Regions from separate parts of the Paenibacillus sp. S25 genome, predicted to be linked through region 4. Evidence: predicted binding sites of a transcription regulator. Region 4 holds the regulator's gene; each other region holds the start of a gene.
What was found. Region 4 encodes Rex, which represses fermentation and respiration genes when NADH is low (regulators of the CRP and FNR family bind a similar motif). Its sites were predicted from a motif close to TTGTGAAATATTTCACAA; they were not measured.
Positions count from the first base shown of each region.

Region 1: KAI37_RS23975 (formate/nitrite transporter family protein) is a predicted target of Rex. The motif match lies at 2,920-2,937, and genes of this name have one in related genera.
Region 2: adhE (bifunctional acetaldehyde-CoA/alcohol dehydrogenase) is a predicted target of Rex. The motif match lies at 1,741-1,758, and genes of this name have one in related genera.
Region 3: KAI37_RS21995 (cytochrome ubiquinol oxidase subunit I) is a predicted target of Rex. The motif match lies at 2,324-2,341, and genes of this name have one in related genera.

Region 1 is NZ_CP073683.1:5,473,797-5,479,728, reverse strand. It holds gene KAI37_RS23990 (hypothetical protein) at 1-307, shown strand, start outside; gene KAI37_RS23985 (glutathione peroxidase) at 395-871, shown strand; gene KAI37_RS23980 (FAD-dependent oxidoreductase) at 1,263-2,624, shown strand; gene KAI37_RS23975 (formate/nitrite transporter family protein) at 3,012-3,845, shown strand; gene KAI37_RS23970 (molybdopterin-containing oxidoreductase family protein) at 4,217-5,932, shown strand, end outside.
Region 2 is NZ_CP073683.1:3,627,119-3,633,050, reverse strand. It holds gene KAI37_RS16000 (DODA-type extradiol aromatic ring-opening family dioxygenase) at 1-719, shown strand, start outside; gene KAI37_RS15995 (Crp/Fnr family transcriptional regulator) at 859-1,575, opposite strand; gene adhE (bifunctional acetaldehyde-CoA/alcohol dehydrogenase) at 1,834-4,446, shown strand; gene pflB (formate C-acetyltransferase) at 4,773-5,932, shown strand, end outside.
Region 3 is NZ_CP073683.1:4,997,286-5,003,217, forward strand. It holds gene cydB (cytochrome d ubiquinol oxidase subunit II) at 1-859, opposite strand, end outside; gene KAI37_RS21995 (cytochrome ubiquinol oxidase subunit I) at 846-2,252, opposite strand; gene KAI37_RS22000 (response regulator transcription factor) at 2,659-4,317, opposite strand; gene KAI37_RS22005 (cache domain-containing sensor histidine kinase) at 4,310-5,932, opposite strand, start outside.
Region 4 is NZ_CP073683.1:3,468,568-3,474,499, forward strand. It holds gene KAI37_RS15155 (hypothetical protein) at 1-32, opposite strand, end outside; gene KAI37_RS15160 (cell wall elongation regulator TseB-like domain-containing protein) at 328-852, opposite strand; gene KAI37_RS15165 (amidohydrolase) at 890-2,191, opposite strand; gene KAI37_RS15170 (redox-sensing transcriptional repressor Rex) at 2,178-2,831, opposite strand; gene dinG (ATP-dependent DNA helicase DinG) at 2,876-5,743, opposite strand; gene KAI37_RS15180 (tetratricopeptide repeat protein) at 5,901-5,932, opposite strand, start outside.

The DNA of each region.
Region 1 (5,932 bases), 2.0 Mb from region 4:
GCTGTATTTTAAGGATAGAGTACAGCCATCGTTGACTGATCCTCAGGATGTGGAGCGCTTTGAACAAGATTATATGTATGTGACACGTGAGCTGAAGGGAGAGGTATTCGGGCGTAAAAGAAATCCGTTTACGGTTCGTCTCATTGAATTGGACAATCCTTACCGTCCCGGTGAAAATACCTACATGAAACCGTCCTGTTGCCAATATTACAAGACAGGTGGAGGTCAGCGGTATTGTTATGCTTGCCCAAAAATGTCCGCTTCCGAACGCGAAGAACGCAGACTCGAAGTGATGGCATCACGGTAAAGTCACTGTGGATGTTGGCATGTCCGTCACGTTTTGGCTAAAATAGGTTATGTAACCTAAACCAAGCGACACGAAGGAGGATGCTGTATGTCTGTCTATTCACATAATGCCGTAACACCAGCGAATCAGGAGGTTTCTCTGAATACTTACACCGGTAAGGTGCTGGTTATTGCGAATACCGCCAGTAAATGTGGACTTACCCCGCAATATGGGGATTTGCAAAAGCTTTATGACGAATATAAGGATCGGGGATTAGTTGTATTAGGATTTCCTTGCAACCAATTTGGCGGTCAGGAGCCGGGCAGCAGCGAGGAAGCGGCTGAATTTTGCCAACTGAATTACGGGGTTAGTTTCCCGGTATTCGCCAAAGTGGACGTCAACGGACCGGATACAGCGCCTCTGTTTGGATATTTAAAAAAGCAACAGCCTGGAGAACAGGAAGATGGGACAATTCAGTGGAATTTCACGAAATTCATTGTGAATCGTGAAGGTGTACCTGTGGGTCGTTTTGAACCGAAGGAGTCACCAGAAGCGATGAAAGCAGCTATTGAGCAATTGCTATAGTAGCTTCGCTTTAATTCCAATGTATATGTTTAAAAAGGGTCTGATTTCCGGAATGTCTTCGGGAAACGGACCTTTTTTGTTCTCTACATATACATTTGTCTAAGGAGTGTTGCATCATGTGAAGGTCGATTCCAAGGGCATAATCAGGGGGCTTACAGGGAAAACTGGATGGAGCAAAGAAACATTTCAGCAAACGACCGAACTCGGCTATCCTTTCTTTTTTAAATGTGGACAAATTGTGAATATCTTAAAAAGCTATTGTAATGTGAAAAATATCACACTATAATAAGCGCATGAAGTGAAATAAATCACAAACGTTAACGAGCTGTTTACGTGAAACTATTCACAATTATTATACATTTTATGCCCACACACCAAGGAGGAATTTAACATGAAAGTAGCAGTTATCGGATGTACACACGCAGGCACGGCAGCTATCGTCAACACAGCTAAATGTTATCCAGATGCCGAAATTACCGTTTATGAGCGTAATGATAATATTTCATTCTTATCTTGTGGTATTGCTCTGTACGTAGGTGGTGTCGTCAAAGATCCGCACGGACTGTTTTATTCGTCTCCAGATCAACTGGCTGACTTGGGTGTAGAGACCAAGATGCTTCATGAGGTAACGAGTGTGGATACGGCAGGCAAGACGCTGCATGCACGTAATCTCCAAACAGGCGAAGAATTTACAGACACATTTGATAAATTAATTGTGACTACAGGATCATGGCCCATTATTCCGAAGCTGGAAGGCATTGAACTTGATCATATTTTGCTCTGTAAAAACTATAATCATTCGAATGATATCATTGAGAAAGCCCAGCACGTACAGAACATTACAGTCGTCGGAGCTGGATACATTGGTGTTGAACTGGTAGAAGCTTTCCAAATGAACGGTAAAAACGTAACACTGATCGACAGTGCTGATCGTATATTGAATAAGTATTTGGACCATGAGTATACAGACCGGATTGAAAGTTCCCTGAAGGAGCATGGCATTAAGCTGGTACTTGGCGAGACGGTGAGTCGTTTTGAGGGTACGAACGGTAAGGTGAGTAAAGTCGTGACCTCTAAAGGAGAATATGAAACAGAGCTTGTTATTCTCTGCATCGGTTTCCGACCTCAAACGGATCTGCTCAAAGGTCAGGTAGATATGTTGCCTAACGGTGCGATCATTGTGGATAACTATATGCAAAGTAGCTGCCCGGACGTGTTTGCAGCAGGTGACAGTTGTGCAATCCGCTATAATCCGACAGGCAAAACGGCTTATATCCCTTTGGCAACCAACGCAGTTCGTATGGGTACGCTGGTAGCACGTAATCTGGTACAACCAACCATTGCCTACATGGGAACCCAAGGAACTTCGGGTATCAAAATTTACGAAGACAATATCGCAGGAACAGGCATGACGGAAGCGGCGGCAAAGGACGAAGGCATGACTGTAGAAGCTGTAACCATTGAGGACAGCTACCGGCCTGAATTTATGCCAACCTCCGAAAAGGTATTACTGAAAGTGGTATATGAGCAGGAGACACGAAGAATTTTGGGTGCTCAAATTATGTCGAAGGTGGATTTGACGCAATCCATTAACACGCTATCTGTAGCCATTCAAAATCATATGACTATTGACCAGTTGGCCTTTGTCGATTTCTTCTTCCAGCCGCATTATAACAAGCCTTGGAATTTCCTGAACGCAGCAGGTTTACAAGCATTGCCTACAATATCCGAACGGAACCCAGTTACTGTATAATTCGGTTTGTCTGTGACATTGTTCATAAGTTTGTCAACAATCTGAGGCGTACGAATGAATCCTTATAGTACAATATAGAGTAGCATAAGGATCAGGGGGGAAGTAGCTTATGGGTTTGTTTTATATCCTTTTTCTTGTAGTCGTGGCGCTGGTAGGCCTCGGTGGAGTTATTTGGTTCTTGAGAGCAGTTGAAAAGGAAGAATACAATTAAATGTAAAGCGCGTAGTAGCGCAGTAGATGCAATAATACAGAAAGACAGTCCTTTTTCCAAGGGCTGTTTTTTTTATAGTTAATAAAGTGATTTTTTTCACAAACATAATCACTGATTTTAAATAAAATATGAGAGAAGAATATTCGAGTAAAAAGATGTTAAAGGAGCGGGAACATATGGCAAGCTATAAGCCGGGGCAAATTGCCGAAAAGACGGTAGAAACAGGAGTGGCTAAAGCGAACAACCCGTGGACTGTGTCGGTGGTATTGGGATTTTTGGCAGGTGCATTTATTGCACTCGGGTTTTTGCTGGATATACGTGTCATCGCAAGCGCACCTAAGGAATGGGGGAGTATTGCTACCTTTATTGGAGCTTCCGTGTTCCCTGTAGGTCTCGTGTTGGTATTGATCGCTGGCGGAGAATTGCTGACCGGTAATATGATGGCTGTCCCTTTGGCGAGATGGGCAGGACGGATTAAGACCGGCGCTATGTTCCGTAATTTGGCCATTATTACGCTCAGTAATTTTGCAGGTGCGTTATTTGTTGCATTTTTCTTTGGGCATGTGCTGGGTATGACAGAGACGGGCCCTTACTTGGACAAAGTGGTGGATATGGCAGGACATAAGCTGCATGAAAGCTTTTTGCAGTCGTTTATATCGGGTATAGGATGTAACTGGCTCGTAGCACTGGCTGTATGGCTGGCATATAGCACAGACTCAATCGGTGGCAAGATTATGGGGATTTGGTTCCCGACAATGGCCTTTGTCGCTATTGGATTTCAGCACGTTGTTGCCAATATGTTTCTCATTCCGGCGGCTATTTTTGCAGGCCACTTTTCATGGGCAGATTATGTTATGAACTTCATTCCGGTATGGCTGGGGAATTTGGTAGGAGGTAGCCTGTTTGTGGCTGGAGCCTACTGGTTGGCCTATTTGAAAAAGCCTCAAGCCAACGCACATCCAGTGAATGAATCTCCAACTACTTCTTCGGTTGCACATCAAATCCGTTGAGTGATCCTGCTTAATTATGGTACTTTAAACAGCAATGAACAAAGCAAATCCGCCATGACAGGCCCGGGGGAACGAAACCTGTCATGGCGGATTTTTTTGGGAGTGGTCCATGATTTGGCATGGAGGATGAGTGTGCTCTCGTCCATAATGCCTTGATCTCTTTTACCCTCGGTAAGAAATGATGAAACAGGGTGATAAAAAAATAATTATGATTTTTAAAAATCCGTTTTGCTGTATACAGCAGACGGATTTTTTAATATTTTGGAGAGCGGCTGTGTGGGAAAATCCTTCTCTTGCCATAGGTCAAAGCTGTAGATATGATAAGATCAGTGTAATTTTTGGAAACGGTAACGGAAAGGAGCATCAACACTATGGATCATCGCAATAGCGCGCCTCCTGAGGCCACGCTTCAACAAGACTTACAAAGGGGACAGCGGATGACGGAGCAGCAGGCCGGTATTTTTCCGGCTGTATGCCCGTTAGATTGCCCGGATACGTGTGGGCTCCTGCTTCACAAGGAAAATGGAAAGATAGTCAAGGTGACTGGGAACCCGGATCATCCTATTACCAAAGGGGCTATTTGTAACAAAGTTCGCAATATGACGGAGCGGGTATATGATCCTGATCGGGTGCTCTATCCGTTGAAACGTATAGGCCCCAAAGGAGAAGGGAAGTTTGAACGAATTAGCTGGGAGGAAGCGGTCGATACCATTACAGGTCGGTTCAAGGAGCTGATACGTACGGACGGATCGGAATCTATTCTCCCCTACAGCTTTTATGGCAATATGGGCGTATTGAGTGTGGATGGAATGGATCGCCGATTTTTTAATGCGCTGGGTTCAAGCCAACTGGATCAGACGATATGCAGTGTGGCAGGGAATGAAGGCTGGGCGTCCGTTATGGGTTTTAAGGGCGGCACCAGCCCGGAGGATACGGAGGATGCAGACCTCATTATTGTGTGGGGTGGAAATGTCATTAGTACCAACATGCATCAGGTCGTTTTGGCTGAGAAAGCACGTAAAAAAGGTGCTAAGGTGGTCGTTATTGACGTTCATCGCAACCGGACGGCGCAATGGGCGGATTGGTTCATTCCGTTATATCCGGGGACGGATACGGCGCTCGCGCTGGGGGTTATGAATGTGCTGTTCGCTAAGGGACTGACGGACGACGAATTTTTACATCGCTACACGGTAGGCCATGAGGAACTGCGCGAGCATGTTAAGACATATACACCAGAGCGAGTTTCGCGGATTACCGGCGTGCCGGAAGTAGATATTATCCGTTTAGCGGAAATGTACGGAACTGCGCGAGCAGCGTATATCAATATCGGCAATGGGCTTCAGCATCATGATAATGGCGGTATGAATGTACGTGCGGTTACGTGCTTGCCTGCGCTCACTGGACAATGGCTGAAGCACGGCGGGGGAGCATCACGCTCTAATGGTGCTTATGGCAAGTTTAACGGCGCCAATCTGGCACGTCCTGATCTGCGACAGAACCCGGATGCCCGGGTGATCAACATGAACCGGATCGGAGAAGCGCTGCTACAGAAGGAACAGCCAATTAAGGCGTTATTCGTATACTGCAGTAACCCGGTAGTTGTAGCTCCCGATTCGGAACGGGTGACTGAAGGATTTGAACGAGAGGATTTGTTCACAGTCGTACATGACCTGTTTCTTACGGATACGGCCCGTTATGCCGATATTGTGCTGCCTGCAGCGTCTTCCTTTGAAGGTACGGACCTATATAAATCCTACTGGCATCACTATGTCCAGATGCAGGAACCCGTCATTGCTCCACTCGGGGAAAGCAAAAGCAATTATGAGCTGTTTAGCCTGCTCGGACGGGCTATGGGCTTTGACGAAGCTGCCTTTACGGAAAGTGAAGAGGACATGATCGCAGGCGCGCTTGATAATCCAACGAACCCTTATCTCAACGGTGTAACCTTGGAAGCCTTAAAAGAGTCACCTTTTGTAAAGCTCGATATGTCGCCAAAGGCCACTTATTTGGATCGTTTAACCACGCCTTCAGGCAAGATTGAACTATATTCGGAAAAAATGAAACAAGCAGGTCTGCCCGCGATGCCT
Region 2 (5,932 bases), 160 kb from region 4:
AACAGACGGACTATACTTCATTTTTAGAGCAACTGGGGAAAAGCATTCGCCCTAAAGCGGTTGTTATCTTTACTGCTCATTGGGAAGCGCAAACGTTGACGATCAGTTCGATGGATGACGTGTACGATACCATTTATGATTTTGGCGGTTTCCCACCGGAACTGTACACGGTGAAATATCCAGCACATGGTTCTGTGGAACTGGCCAATAAGCTAGAAAAATTATATGAACAAAAGGGCATTGACGTACAAACTGACCGGGTGAGGGGACTGGATCATGGATCCTGGACATTGTTGCATCGTATGTATCCTGAGGCAGACATTCCGGTAGTTCAGATCTCTGTAAATCCATATCTTTCGCCCAAAGCACAATATGCCATTGGTGAAGTGCTGCGTGGACTGGGAGAACAGGATATTCTGGTCATTGGCAGTGGAGTGACTGTTCATAATCTGCGTATCGTCAAATGGGGGGAAACGAAAACAGAACCTTGGGCTATAGATTTTGATGATTGGATTATCGAAAAAGTGCAAAGTAGAGATATAGAGGCTTTGGATCACTATGAAAGCGAAGCACCTTATGCTCGCCAGGCCGTACCAAGAGCAGAGCACTTTGTACCGTTGTTTATTGCAATGGGGAGTGGCAATCCTGCAAACAAAGCCAAGGTCATCCATAGAAGCTATGAGATGGGGAATTTAAGTTATCTATGCTTGCAGTTTTAAAAAGTGTGTTGCCAGAAGAAAGACTAGTGTTAAAATGCTTCGCAACTGCTTCTGTATAAGTAGAGGAGTGGAAATAAATTAGGGAGTGTTATAAGCTATAATGGCTTATAACACTCCCTTTTACATAAAAAACGATTTATTATATCCGGCAAATCTCACGAGGACACAATTCACAATGACATACGCCTTGCAGCATTTCCAAATCCTTGACAACAATCATGCCATTATCGTATTCTACTGCATTTTTCTTACGTAGATCACTAAGCATCCGGTTTACGCTTTCCCGGGTCGCACCGATCATATTAGATAAGTCAGTATGAGTAATTTTCTTATGAATCAGGATATGTTCGCCGTGAGGCTCACCATAGGTATTGCATAGACGGATGAGTGTTGAACATAAAGCGCCAGGCTTGCCGTACATCATCAAATCGCGGAACTTAGTCTGCGTAATGCGGTGATGCGAACCCATCCATTTCATAAAGTCAATCGCAAAATCACAATGCTGGCAAATAAGCAACTCCAGATCTGTATGATCGATTACGCCAATATCACTGTCTTCCAAAACCTCAGCAGAAAAGGAATGCTTAGTACCGAAAAATGGATCGGCTTGACCAACAAGATCGCCGCTTTGATACATATATAGTATAAGTTCCTTACCCTCATCCGTTGTTTTGGTTACTTTCACGCGTCCGCGCTTAATATAAAACAGCTTATCCGCTGTATCTCCTTCCCAGAACAGATGCGAGCTTTCAGGCATAACTCGATCTTTCATCATCACTTGCAACCGGTTGAAGCTGGCCTCCGAGAAGCAACAGGTGTTGCCGCGGGCTTCCATTACATTTGTAGGGTTTCTCATCGTCCATTTCCCCTTTGTATCCTATGTTTTTTATCTGCAACTTGATCAATTCAAATTCATTATATACCTGCGCAATGCGTTTTTGGGGCAAGAAGAGGGGGTAAAAGTGGCAGAATTCCAAACTTTGTGATTTAATTCACTTCATAAAATAAAATTTTAAATAGATTGTGAAAAAAATCACAATATATCTTGAAAAGCTGTGTTACGATCAGTGCGTGAACAAGAGATAGTACACGAGATAACAGGAGGATGAGGGAAATGGCTGTTAAAAACGAGGTTATCCAAAAAGAGCAAAGCGCAGAGCAGTATATTCAAACGCTGATTGACCGGGGGAACCGGGCACAGCAAGCTTTCATGAGTATGAATCAGGAACAGATTGACGAAATCGTACAAGCTATGGCACTCGCAGGGATGGATAAACACATGTACCTGGCGAAGTTGGCTGTTGAAGAAACAGGACGCGGTGTGTACGAGGACAAAATCACCAAAAACATGTTTGCAACAGAATATATCTATCATAGTATCAAAAATGAAAAAACCGTCGGTGTCATTGAAGACAATGATTTTGACAGTTTTCAAAAGATAGCAGAGCCAGTCGGCATTATCATGGGGATCACTCCAGTGACAAACCCGACTTCGACTACGATGTTCAAAGCGTTGATTGCCATTAAAACACGTAACCCAATCATTTTCGGTTTCCATCCATCTGCTCAATCGTGTAGTGCGGAAGCAGCCCGCGTCTTGCTCGAAGCAGCCGTCAAACATGGTGCTCCAGCTGATTGTATTCAATGGATTGAAGCTCCATCGATGGATAAAACAAATTCACTCATGAATCACCCGGATGTGGCTCTGATTCTGGCAACTGGTGGATCAGGCATGGTTAAGGCGGCATATAGCTGCGGTAAACCTGCTCTGGGTGTAGGCCCAGGTAACGTGCCTTGCTTCATTGAAAAAACAGCAGACATCAAGCAGGCCGTGAACGATCTCATCCTCTCTAAATCTTTTGACAACGGTATGATTTGTGCTTCCGAGCAAGCGGTTATTATCGAAGAGCCAATCTTCGAACAAGTGAAAAAATTGATGATCGCTAACGGCTGCTATTTTGTAAATAAAGAAGAAGCAGCTAAGCTCACTCAAGGAGCTATGAATGTCGAGAAATGTGCAGTGAACCCAGCAATCGTCGGGCAGTCTGCTGTGAAAATTGCTGAAATGAGTGGTATCACAGTACCAGCAGGAACTAAAATTTTAGTCGCTGAGATTGAAGGGGTAGGAACAAAATTCCCATTGTCTGCGGAAAAATTGAGTCCTGTATTGGCTTGCTATAAAGTAAAAAATGCGGAACAAGGTATTCAACGCGCTGCTGAAGTCGTGGAATTCGGGGGCATGGGCCACTCGTCCGCTATTCATTCGAACGATGAGGACGTTATCGCTCGCTTCGCAAACCGTCTGCAAACAGGACGTATCATTGTAAATGCACCTTCCACACATGGTGCGATTGGCGACATTTACAACACCAACCTTCCTTCATTGACACTCGGTTGCGGTTCGTACGGTCGTAACTCGACTTCGTCGAACGTATCGGCAGTCAATTTGATTAATGTGAAAAGGGTGGCGAAACGGACGGTGAATATGCAATGGTTCAAAGTACCTTCCAAAATCTATTTTGAGAAAAACTCGACACAGTATCTTGCTAAAATGCCTGATATCACACGTGTAGCCATTATCACGGACCCTATGATGGTACAACTGGGATATGTAGATCGTGTTATTCATTATCTGCATCAACGCCAAACACCGGTAGCTATCGAAGTGTTCTCTGAAGTAGAGCCAGATCCATCGACAGTTACGGTAGAACGTGGTACAGAAATGATGAGACGTTTCCAACCGGATTGCATCATCGCATTGGGCGGCGGTTCGCCAATGGATGCGGCTAAAGGCATGTGGATGTTCTATGAATATCCAGATACTGATTTCAATAACTTAAAACAAAAATTCATGGATATCCGTAAACGGATTTACAAGTACCCACGTCTGGGCCAAAAAGCGCAATTTGTAGCTATCCCTACAACCTCGGGTACAGGTTCCGAAGTTACATCGTTCGCAGTAATTACGGACAAAAACCTGGGTAACACGAAGTATCCGCTGGCTGACTATGAGCTGACTCCTGATGTGGCAATTATTGACCCAGTGTTTGTATATTCGCTGCCTAAAACAGCTGTAGCGGACACAGGTATGGATGTTCTGACACATGCTATCGAAGCTTACGTGTCCGTAATGGCTAATGACTACACAGATGGTCTGGCAATTAAAGCCATTCAATTGGTATTCCAATACCTAGAACAATCGGCTCTGACTGGTGATAAACTGGCTCGTGAGAAAATGCATAATGCTTCTACACTTGCTGGTATGGCTTTTGCTAATGCATTCTTGGGTATTAACCACAGTCTTGCACATAAATGGGGTGGACAATACCATACAGCGCATGGTCGCACGAATGCCATTTTATTGCCGCACGTCATTCGCTATAATGCGAAAAAACCGACAAAATTTGCTTCGTTCCCTAAATATTCGCACTTTGTTGCGGATGAGCGTTATGCAGAAATTGCACGCATACTGGGACTGCCTGCACGCACCACCGAAGAAGGGGTTAACAGCTTGATCGAAGCGATCCGTAAGATGAACAAAACACTTGGTATCGAGGAATCGTTCCAACAAATCGGTTTCGATGCGAAGGATTTCGAATCACGTGTAGACTATCTGGCTGACCGCGCATTTGAAGATCAATGTACAACTGCGAATCCGAAACTGCCACTGGTTACTGAGTTGGCTGATGTCTATCGCAATGCCTTCTACGGACGTTTTGATCAATAATATAATAGGTACGAAGAGGCTTGTGAAAAAGCATTTTCTCGTTCAATACCGATGCAGGCTCTCTATATAGAGGGCCTGTTGGTTTGGGAAGGGAGGTGAACGGCAAGGCTAAGGATAGGCGCGCAGCTAGGGAAAATAAAGTGATAAAAATCACTCATATTGTGATTTTTATCACATACTACACTCTATCATTATTCTACAATAAGGGTGTAAGAAAGGTCCCGACACTGAGCGTAAGGCATCGGTGAACAGGCCGGGCTCAAGAAATAGCTTTATCGTGAAAAAAATCACAAGTCCGGAAGACCAAACAATTTGGAGGGATTTACATGTCGGTGATTGAGAGAGAATTACAAGAGCAACAATCTGGCTGGAGAGGTTTTAAAAAAGGCAAATGGACTAAAGAAGTCAACGTCAACGATTTTATTGAAACCAATATCTTACCTTATGTTGGCAATGAAGAATTTTTGGTTGGTCCTACCGCCAACACAACTGCATTGTGGGATATTGTATCCGATCTTACCAAAAAAGAGTTGGCAAACGGCGGCGTGCTTGATGTAGACGTGAATACGCCATCCACTATTATTTCACATAAGCCGGGTTATCTGGACCGGGATAAAGAGCAAATTGTCGGTGTACAAACAGATGCTCCATTCAAACGCTCTTTGCAGCCGTTTGGTGGAATTCGGATGATGATCGACGCTTGCAAAGCCTATGGTTTTGAAGTACCAGAAAGTATCATTGATATCTTCACTCATATTCGTAAAACTCACAACCAAGGTGTATTTGACGCTTATACAGATGAAATGAGAGCAGCTCGTAAAGCTGGTATCATTACTGGTCTGCCAGATGCATACGGTCGTGGTCGTATTATCGGTGACTATCGTCGTGTAGCTTTGTATGGTGCAGACTTCTTGATCCAAGATAAAAAAATGCAACTGAAAAGCCTTGAAGTTGATTCCATGGAAGAAGACGTAATTCGTCTGCGTGAGGAAATTTCCGAACAAATTCGTGCTTTGAATGAACTGAAACAAATGGCTGCTGAACACGGTTTTGATATCTCAAAACCTGCTAACAATGCGAAAGAAGCTTTCCAATGGGTATATTTTGGATATCTTGCAGCAATCAAAGAACAAAATGGTGCAGCAATGTCCTTAGGACGTGTATCTTCCTTCCTTGATATTTACTCTCAACGTGATATGGAAGAGGGTACAATGACAGAAGAACAAGCTCAAGAACTGGTCGATCATTTTGTTATGAAATTGCGTATTGTTAAGTTCTTGCGCACACCTGACTATAATGAACTGTTCAGTGGAGATCCAACATGGGTTACTGAGTCCATTGGTGGTATGTCCGTAACTGGAGAAACTCGGGTAACTAAAAACAGCTTCCGTTTCCTGCATACCCTCTACAATCTGGGACCTGCACCGGAGCCGAATCTGACTGTACTGTGGTCGGAAAAATTGCCTGAAGGCTTCAAAAAATATTG
Region 3 (5,932 bases), 1.5 Mb from region 4:
CAAAAGCACTGTTAATTGAGCTCACCATAAATCTTGGGAACAAACCAACGAATAACGAAACGAAGGTCAGCAAAATCAATGCCCCTGTCATCCCGAAGGCCCATCCTTCGCGGCGCTGCTTCAGGAAGTACCACGTCAGCACATAGGCGACAATTCCCACTGCTACCGCAGCATACATAAAGGGACCGCGACGTGCAAATAAATCCGTTACAAAATAAGTCCATACCACCATGCCAGCGAGTAAAATGCCCAATACCGGGAGAAATTTGGACGCAATCACGCGAGCACGATCCCGTACTTCTCCAATCGTCCGCAGGGAAATAAACGTCAGCCCGTGCATTAGGCACATTCCGACCACTGTCAGTCCAATCCATACGGTGTATCCATTGAATACATCGGAAAATCCAGCTTTCAAATCCATGTTTTGCTGAATAGGTACACCTTTCACCAAAGCCGCAAAAGCCATACCGAACAGCATCGGCGGTAGAAAGCTACCCATCAGAATGCAGGCATCCCACGTTCCTGTCCACCATTTCCCTTCAGCCTTGCCGCGGAACTCAAACGAAACTCCACGCAAGATCAAACCTAGCAAAATAAAGACAAATACCAGATAATATCCGCTGAACATGGTTGCATAAAAATGCGGGAAAGCGGCAAACATCGCACCTGCTGCTGTAATCAGCCACACTTCGTTGGCATCCCAGAATGGACCAATCGTATTGATCATCAAACGTTTTTGTTGGTCATTACGCGGCACCAATCCTGTGGCCATTCCTACGCCAAAATCAAAGCCTTCCAGAAAAAAGAAGCCGGTAAACAGCACAGCAATCAATAAGAACCATAAATCATTTAGCGACAATGGTGTCACCCCCTTGAGCAAAAGGATCATGAATTACCGTTTGCTGATGCGGCTCAATATCCGGACCTTTGCGAGCCGTACGGTAAAACAGGAACGCCAGCACACCTGTTAAAATTAAATACAATGTGGTAAATGAGATGAACGAGAACAGCACTTCTCCAGCCACAACAGTAGGCGAAACAGAATCTTTTGTTTGAAGTAAACCAAATACCGTCCACGGTTGGCGACCTATTTCAGTCATGATCCAACCTGAAGTATTCCCAATGAATGGAAGGGATATCCCCCATATCATAAGACGGAAGAACCAGCGATGTGAACCTTCCAACTTTTTACGGAACGTCAGGTAAGCTCCATATAAAGCGAGTGCAATCATGCCACATCCCGCCGCAATCATAATGCGGAAGCTCCAGAACGTGGTACGTACTGGCGGGATATAATCTCCCGGACCATAGGTTTTCTCATATTCAGCCTGAAGCTCATTCATACCAGGCACAGAGCCGGTAAATTTACTATAGGATAGAAAACTCAAAGCAAAAGGAACTTTAATCTCAAAGGTATTTTCCTTTTTTCCAGGATCAATCCATGCGATAACTGTCCAAGGAGCGGGGTCACCACTGTTCTCCCATAAGCCCTCACTGGCAGCCATCTTCATCGGCTGTGTTTTCACTAAATATTGAGCCTGACCATGACCAAACAAAGGAATAGCAATGGCACTGATTAAAGCAACAATAATGCTCAATTTGAAAGAAGGTTTAAAAAAGTCCATATTCTTTTTGTGCATCAGCTTCCATGCACTGATACCCGCGATCAGAAATGCCCCCGTTGCAAAAGCAGCAAACAATGTATGTGGGAATTCCCATAACAGTTGTTCGTTCGTTAACAGAGCAGCAAAATCTTTCATTTCTGCACGTCCATTTTGAATCTCATATCCTACTGGACGCTGCATGAATGAATTAGCAGCTAGAATCCACAATGCCGATAACATCGTACCGATAGATACCAGCCACATACAAATTAAATGGACCGTTTTGGACAATCTTTCCCAACCGAATACCCATAATCCGATAAAGGTCGATTCCAGGAAAAATGCAAGTAGCGCTTCAATCGCCAGCGGCGTACCGAATACATCACCTACAAAACGGGAAAAGTCCGACCAGTTCATCCCGAACTGGAATTCTTGCAAAATCCCGGTGACTACGCCCAGTGCAAAGTTAATCAGCAGAAACGTTCCCCAGAATTGAGCCATTTTTTTGTACAAGTCATTTTTCTTGATAACATACATAGTCTCCATAATTGCCACCAATAACGACAATCCAATGGAGATCGGCACATAAACAAAGTGAAGAATCGTTGTGGTTGCAAACTGCAACCGTGCCAAATCCAATACGTCCATGATGTTGCCCCTCCCCCTGCACTTCTCTTAACATTGATTTATAGTGTCTTGTAATCTGAAGTCTCCTACATTTGTGATAGTATTCACATTCTTACATATGTAGCGGTCATTTTTTAGAAAAATAACTCACTCAACTACCTTCACCATGGTTGTCATGATCCGGCTTCAGATTATCCCCATTATATAGAATAAATTTAAATGAAATAGAATCGAAAATGTGAACATCGTGTCAAAGCTGTGTCATTACGATGGCGATTTGATGAAAACGACCTAAACTCTATAATAAATGTGACATTTTCGATTGATCTATCCATTTTTCTACCACAAAAAAAGCCTCTCTTCGTTCGGAGGTCGTACCTCCGACATCTGTAAGAGAGACTTCATAGCGTTAAACCTAGGGATTCTATCAACAGCCATCTGTTCCTCCGTTCTTTTGAGCCCGATTACGGTAGGAGGAAGGTGACATTCCAATATACTTTTTAAATTTACTATGAAAATAATCTGCATTCGCATATCCTACGCGTTCCGCCACCTGGTGCACCTTAATTCCTTGAGCAAGCAATTCTCTTGCTCGCTCAATCCTCACCTTATCCAGGTAGGCATTAAAGGCCTCGCCCGTATGACTTTTGAACAGTTTGCCCAAATAGCCACTATTGTAATTGAACATATCTGCCAGTAACTCCAGTCGCAAATTTTCATCATAATGACTATGTATAAAGTCAATCATTTGTTTCATGATGATGTCCTTGCCACTAGGATCAGTCTGGCCAATCCATTGCAACACATGCTCCAGCGAGTGATCCACCAGCTCGCCCAATGTGGAATAAGCATATACATCGGTTATAAAGCTGGAGTGCTCCTCCAGCACGGTTCGGCTGTGATCCTGTCCGGCTGCATACTTGTTCAACGCCAGTGTGAATGTTTGGGCGAACGCCGCCTTAATTGCAGATTCTGTGCGATAAATCCGTGGAAATTGGCCTTCCATTTCCTTAATGACACGGGTTGCAGCTTCACTATTAGCCATATCTAGCGCATAGTAAAGCTTTTCTGCATAACGTATGGGATCATCTGTGGCACTATCAGGCGCTCCACTTATTTCAGTCTCGATGATCTCCAATTCGTGTAGGTCTCCTGAAAGCATGACTCTTTCTGCCCGGAACAAAAACGTACGCTCTAACAATCGTAGTGCCTGCTCAAAGGATCTGGGAATGTCGCTAAGAATGGCTACAGGATCACCGGCAGCCACATAAATTTCCGTAGCCCACGGCTTTAGCTCCTGTCGCCAAGCAGCCAGCAACTGAACAGCATCTTTCTCCGTTTTTAACGTGGCGGGAAGCAAGAGACCCATATATTTTCCCGCCTCAAACACGATACCTCTGCCCTGCTCATGGCACAATTCTGTTAGCCGCTGCTTTGCTGCCGACTGCCGGGCTTGCCGATCCCAGTCAGGTATACGTAAATCCAGCAGAATAACCTGATAGCTACTCCAGTCCAATGCTGGTAACGCTGGCTGTTGTCCATGTTTTCCGTTACCGCTTTGATGTTCAGCTTGCTTGGATGCTCTGTGCAGAAAATCAATGCTTTCCATAGCATTACGAGCATGCTCTTGATGAACAGGAAACAATAGTGCTTCGATCCAATTACGCTCATGGGAAGGTGGACTTCCCCATTTGCCGTCTTCTTTCTCGTCCTCAATGTTTTGCCGTACCCGTTTCAACTCTGTCGTCATTTCTTCCTCATCAACTGGCTTCAGTAGGTATCCATCCACCCCGAAGCCCATGGCTTGCCGTGCATAATCAAAGTCTGCATATCCGCTTAATATGAGAAAGTGAAACGGCTCTCCGTTCTTTTCACGTATGCTTCGTATGACCTCCAGCCCACTCATCCCTGGCATACGAATATCTACAATGACCAGCTCCGGCCGATGCTCTCCGAACTTATCCAGAGCCTCGCGTCCGTTCCCTGCCGTATCGACAATACGGAAGCCACAATTCCCCCAGTCAATAATGGAGGACAATCCTTCACGAATCGCAGGCTCATCATCTACAATCATTGCTTTATACATTCGACTCTTCCTCCCGTGGTATGGAAAAATATACGGTTGTTCCTTCTTGTAATGCGCTTTCAATATGCAGTCCATGATGTTCGCCGTACATTAATGTTAGACGTTGATGTACATTACGCAGGCCAATACTACTCCCTTCCGGCTCATCTGTCCCCCTGATCCGAGCTAGCAGACGGGTCAGTTGCCCAGCTTCCATGCCGATCCCGTCATCTTCTACTTTAATTTTCAGTTCTCTTTGTTCTATTGTAATATCTACCTTCACGGTAACTGGCTCTTCCTTATTTTCCAGGCCATGAATGATTGCATTCTCCACCAGCGGTTGTATGATTAAGGGAGGAATCGACAGGTCCGTCGCGCTTTCTTCCAAATTCACTTCATAGATCAAACGATTTCCAAATCTGAACTGCTGAATTTGCAAATAGGATCGCACCATATCCAACTCCTGTTGAATCGTCGTTTTACCACTGCCAATCTCCAGATTCCGGCGCATCAACCTGCCAAGTAAACGCACCGTCGTTGCAATTTCCGCTTCCCCATTCAGATGTGCTTTCATTCGAATGGATTCTAACGCATTAAACAGAAAATGCGGATTAATTTGGCTGGCCATCATTTTTAGCTTGATATCTTTTTGCGCCAATTCCAGTCTGTTGTTGTGCTCACTCGTCTCATAGACCTGCACCATGAGTTGGCGTATACTGCTCACCATATAGTTGAAACGACGGGATAAATCCCCGATCTCGTCCCTTCCCTCCACACTCGATACCACATGAAAATCGCCCGCGGCTACCTTACCCAGCTCATAGCTCAACCGCTGTAGGCGTTTGGTAATCAGCCAGGAAATGATAGTGATCAGAATTAGTGCTATAACCAGCACCGCAAGAATACATAGAGCACCAATCAAGCTGATTCGGTTGGCTCCCTGTACAATATGCTCCGTTGAAAACACTGAAATAATCGTAAATCCGCTCACACTGGAGGCGGGCAGCAACTCATCCACGATGATGTTGGAGGGCATTCCGTTGATTTTCGCTTCATATATCCCCTTACCCGCACGCTGGACATCAAAGCCCAAATGTAAATCGCTCAACGTCTGACCCACCGACTGCGGACGAGTAGCTGCGACCACAATCCCGTTACGATCCGTAATCAATGTTTCAAAAGGCTCCTTGCTCAGCATATGATTCAGCTCGGTCTGACTCAGCGATATCATCAGAACTCCCTTGGTATTGTATTCAGGAAATGGAATTTGCCGTACCAGGCTCAGGCGATTAACCGGGTTATCTTCCTTATCCTGAATGTAAAACCAGTTAATCGCCGTCCCCTTCAAAGCCGTTTGGAACCACTGCTGCCGCTCAATGTTAGAGTCCACTGGAATAAACTCCAGGTTATTGACAAGCGTCGGATTGTACGAATAGAACCGGATGGTAGCAACCTCTCTATATTGTTGAGTGTACTCATTAAAATCCTTGTATTGATGATACGCATTCATCAGCTCTACCATACCCGGATACCGTCGGTTCGCCATCTCCCTCAGCCTCTTATCGAACATGAGCCCATTTGAAATATCCGTTGGCACACGCAGTAAATTTGCCGTCTGGCTCTTGATCTTTTCCAC
Region 4 (5,932 bases):
GCCACAACGATAGGAACTGCACGCAATTTCAAACAACATCCTCCTCTCAAAATGTAACACCCAGAAGAAACGGGACGAATGTCAACAAACAACCAAATTGCATGATCTTATAGTATCAGCAATTCTTTTTTCTATCATTTTTGTCTATCACTTATAAAATATAGTATATCATAACGTATATCTAATATCGAAGGCAATGTGTGGAGGAGTTGCGGCATAGCAAAACTAAAAGACGTAAATACGATTTTTTTCGCATTTACGTCTTTTTCTTGAACTTTCAATTATTTACTAGTCATTCATTCCACATCTGCCAATCCTTACACCAGCTCAGTTATTGGGCAAAGTATACTTTACACCCGTCGCTCCCCCATCTGAAAAACGGTAAAAGGTATAGTAATGATGGCTTCCATCATCGTAAAACAGCTGCCACACATATTCGCCATTGAACACACTCGGCCGGAGGCTTACAATTTTTACACCTGGAAGCTGCTGCTGAATTAGCGCCATCATTTTTTGCTCATCGACTCCGTTCTTCAGCAGCTCGGTATGAACACCGCTATTATCTGCGGCAGGTACGTTAGGTTGTCCCTCCACTTTTTGAAAAGGAACCCACACCATTATATTTTCATTCTGTGCATTTTTCCCTTGAACTACCCAATATACCTGATCCCACACAGACTTCCATGTTTGAGTCGTGCTAACCAGACCACCTGATTGCTTGGCCTTAATGATAGCGGCATTTTTCTCAGCCACCTGGTCTTGAGTAACATAGGAATAATACCAGAAAATGCTGACCAGGATCAGTATCACGGCCAAAATGGCGACCGCTATCCATTTTTTCTTATTTTTCAAACCTGTGCTTCCTCTCTAAGGGGATGTGACACCTAAATTAGCGCGACAGCAGCCCTTCAAAGGCGGCTTGTGCCTCATGTTTGATACGTTCCTCGTCCATAGTCAGGCATTCGCCGTTTTTCACAACCTGGCGACCGTCTACCCACACATGAGCCACGTCCTTGGCGCTTGCAGAGTATACCGCATGGGAAATAAGATCTGTACGCGGCAAGAAATGTGCCTGATTCAGATCCAACGCGATAAAGTCAGCCTTGTTGCCTGCTGCCAACGCTCCTACTTCTTTTAAACCAATCGACTTTGCACCGTATTCTGTTGCCAGACGCAGCGCTTCACTTGCAGGAACTGCTGTAGGGTCACCGGATACACCCTTGTGAATAAGTGCCGCCAGACGCATTTCCTCGAACATATCCAGGTTATTATTGCTGGCAGGACCATCCGTTCCGAGAGAAACAGTAACCCCTGCACGCAGCAATTCAGGCACTCTTGCCACACCACTTGCCAGCTTCAAATTGCTACCAGGATTATGCGAAACCGCTACACCACGTTCAGCCAGTAAAGCTATTTCTTCGTCGTTCAAATGAACGCCATGGGCAACAAGCGAAGGACGGGAGAAAAAGCCAAGCTTATCCAAGTGTGCAACTGGACGCAAACCGTAGTCGCGTACGTTTTGCTCCACTTCGGCGATCGTCTCAGACATGTGTGTATGCAGTGGCAAGTCCAGATCATGCGCAGCTTGTACGAATTTTTCAATAAACGCAGGTGGACATGTGTATGGCGCGTGCGGAGACATCATCGTTGTAATACGCCCGTCTGCTTTACCATGCCAGTTACGCGCAAAAGTCACGGCCTCAGCCAGCTTGATTCGCTGTTCTTCTTCCGAGCATAGTCCAATTGCTCCACGCATCAGACTTGCACGAATACCTGACTCTTCAGCTACACGAGCCACCTCATCCATATGATCGTACATGTCCAGGAAGGTCGTTGTTCCACCTTTCAGCATTTCCAGCACAGACAAGGACGTACCCCAGTACACGTCCGTAGATGTAAACTTGGCTTCCATAGGCCACATTTTTTCCTGAAGCCATACTTGAAGTGCCAAGTCATCTCCATGCCCACGCAGCAGAGACATCGCCGCATGACCATGGGTATTAATCAGACCAGGTAAAAACAATAGCCCTTTACCATCAATCGCTTCCGCTTCTTCCTCACCCGCAGGCAAAGTTTCGCCAATATAAGTAATACGGCTATCCTCCACAATCATAAAACCATGGACTACCCCAGCTTCTGGTCCATTTACGGCAAAAGAGCCATTTTTAATCATCCATTTATTCACTGTCATATTGTGTTTCTTCCTTTCCGTCCTCCAAATAATAAGCGAGGCTAAGCAAATCAGTTGTAAAGTCTGTGGCATGAATCCGAATGTTGGCCGGTGCCTTGAGAGTAGTCGGTGCAAAGTTCAGGATCGCTCCAATTCCGCTCTCAATAAGCCTGTCAGCCACGTGCTGTGCTTCAAAATCAGGTACGGTAATAATCCCGATTCGAATGTTTTTTTCTCTCACAGTCGCTTCCAGTTCATCCATCGGTTGAACGACCAATGTATTGATCTTGGTCCCTACCTTATCCGGAAACGCATCAAATACTGCGACAATCTTCATATTGTCTTTTAAATAAGCGTTATAATTCGAAAGGGCTTGCCCCAGATTACCGGCACCGACCAATACGACATTAATTTGCTGGTCGATTTTCAGGATATGGCGTATTTTCTCGATTAGATAAGAAACATCATAACCGATACCCTTCCGACCAAAATCTCCAAAATAGGCGAGATCTTTACGGATTTGGGCCGGGTTCAAATCTAGCCTCTGTCCCAACTCTTGAGAAGAGACCGTAGCCACCTCCCGTTTGTGAAGTGCATTCAGATAACGTAAATATACGGGTAACCTCCGTACGACAGCCTCTGAAATTTTATCTGATTTCATACTTGCTCCCCCTAATTGTAACGAACATACTTAGTGTCCGTCCGTTATGCCTCTGTCTCCGGGGCGGATTGGAGCCATTCGGCGATGCGGGGCACCATTTGCTCCGATGGCATATGCTCCATTTTTGGTCCCGGTAACGAGTACAAAAAGTGCTTTCCGTAATAGGATTCGATCACACGCGTATCGTAAACGATAACGACCCCGTGGTCGCTCGCTGTACGTACCAACCGACCAAATCCCTGTTTGAAGCGAATGACCGCTTGTGGTACAGACAGCTTCATAAATGGATTCTTCTTCTGCTGCTGAAGCAGCTCGCTTTTTGCCTCCAGCAACGGGTGATTCGGCGGTTGAAACGGCAAGCGAACAATGGCCAGACAAGTCAGAGCCTTTCCTGGAATATCGACGCCTTCCCAGAAGCTGCTGGTTCCCAGCAATACAGAAGCTTTAGCTTCCTGAAAACGGCGGGTTAGCTTGCTGCGACTCCCACTGTCCACACCTTGTCCCAGCACAGTAATTTCGCTGGCTGCTAAGGCCTCTTTGAGCGGCTCATACACTTGCCGGAGCATCCGATAGGAAGTAAACAGAACGAGCATTCTCCCCCGCGTCGCCTGAGCAGTCGCTCCTAGAGAGCTAACGAGCATATCTACAAAATGTGCATCTCCTACACTGCCCTTCACACTTGGAAAATCCCGTGGAATGACCAGCAACACCTGATCCCTGTAATTAAAGGGTGACGGGAGCTGCGAAGTCATCAGCCGCTCTTGATCTGCGGCCTCCTGCAAGCCGAGCTGATCGATCATGTACTGAAACGACTTATCTACCGATAAGGTAGCAGACGTCAGAATAATGCTTCTTTTTTTGTCAAAAAACATTTCTTTCAACTGGCGGCTCACATCGACGGGCACCGCATAAAATTGCAATGATTTACTACGGAATTGTCCACTCGCTTCGAGCCAGTATACGGTTGTTTCATCATCGAGTCGCATAAAAAATCGCAAATTTTCTCGAATCCCCGCCAAATCCTTGAGCAGACCCGTGATATCTGTAATAAGGCTATCCGCCGCATAATCGTCATGTTCTTCCTTGACGTCCAGCATCAGCTTGTCGCCCTTGCGCAAAATTTCACTCATCGTTACATATAGCTGATTTTCCAAAGCCCCCGCCTGATCCCACTTTGCAGGCTTGGCTGAAGGTTTGAGACGGGAAGAAAACTGTCCTGTTTCACCCGGTGTCGCATCGCTTCGCTCAGGCAACATGCCAAACAGCTTGTCGCTTAGCAGGTCCCAAGTTTCTTTAACCTCTAACACGAGCGGATATATCTGGTCGATGGTTGAGGCCCAATCCGCCGACTTCTCGTGCCCCGATTTTGCCAACTGTTGACGAAGTGAAGGCAGTTGTCCATTCTTGCTGTCTTTGAACAGTCGCGTCAGTGTATGCACGAGTGTGAAATATTTCATATGCATACCTAGGTGCTTACCAGCTACTTCCTCCAGGTGATGGGCTTCATCAATCACCAGGTGTTCATAGCTCGGCAACAACTGGTGACTGGCTTTGACGTCTGTGAACAACTTAGAGTGATTCGTAATAACAACATCCGCTATCCCTGCTTCATGGCGTGCACGATGATAATAGCATTTGCGGAACCATGGACAAGAACGACCAAGACAGGACTCTGAATCACTCGCCACCGTTTCCCAGAAATCCCCTCCACGGTTGCTCAGATTCAATTCTTCATCATCACCGGTTTCTGTTAGCGTCAACCAGACGATCATTTGAGCCGCTGTAATTAAATCTTCCTTCGGTGTCGCGAAGTCTCTTCTGTTTATTTTATGTTCAAACTTACGCAGACACAAATAATGTCCCCGACCCTTGAAAATAGCAGCCCGGAACGGAAACGGAATCACCTTGGTCAGCATCGGAATGTCGCGCTCGCGTAATTGCTCCTGCAGGTTGATCGTATGTGTACTTACCATAACGCGCTGTCCTTTTTTTACACTGTGATACAGCGATGGGAGCAAATAACCGAGGGACTTTCCTGTTCCTGTACCTGCTTCGATCAGCAGATGCTTGTCTTCACTCAGTGCCTGATTTACACCCTCAATCATCTGTATCTGCGCCTCGCGCTCCTCATATTGGCTCAAGGATGAACGCAAATTGTCCCGCACATCATCCATGTACTCCTCAAAGGAAACACCTGAAAGTGGATTCGGGTCGTCTTCTCTACGCGGTGCAGCTAGCTCCGTCCAATCTTCCACTTTTAGCGCAAGCTGACGAAAAAACTGATGTCCCTCCAAATCCTGAATAGGATCAAGCTCTTTCTCTTCACGCACCCCATCAAGAAACCATCCGAGGTCACTGTCTTCCTCTGCGAACAAATCGCTAAGCCGCTGTATCGTTATCAGAGGTAATGCTTGAAGCTCACCCAGACACTTTAAAAACACCTCAGCCGTAGCCAACGCGTCGCTGTCTGCTTGGTGAGGGCGATCATGCGCCAGCCCGAACTCAGAAGACACAAAACCCAACTGATACGAAGAAAGCGATGGAAACATAATTTTCAGAAAATCCATTGTATCCAAGATTCTTCCGCTAAACGGTAAATATCCGCACCGATCCAGAGCGTTTTGCAAAAAATTAAAATCAAACGCCACATTATGACCGACCAGCACAACATCGTCCAGCATAGGCACGAGCTCCATCATCATTTCTTCAAGTGCAGGAGCATCCTTGACGTCATCGTCTGTAATTCCGGTCAATCCAGTGATAAAAGGTGGAATAGATCTGCCAGGGTTCACATAAGAGCCGTAAACACGGGAAATGCTGTTATCATGATCTATAATTGCAAGTCCGACTTGAATGATGTCATCCGCGGACTGGGTGCCTGTCGTTTCAAAATCCAATACCGCAAATTTCATTCGGGCTTAATCCTTTCTTATGACACTTACAAAAATAATAACTCTGTATATTAGCATAGCAGAAGATCGCCTGTTTGGAAATTAAGACAGCCAAAAAAGACGATGCACACGCCGCCTGAGGAGGTGGGCATGCATCGTCTTACTCGGTGTCTGACAACTACATCCAGGTCATCATGGAGCTGTCGTATC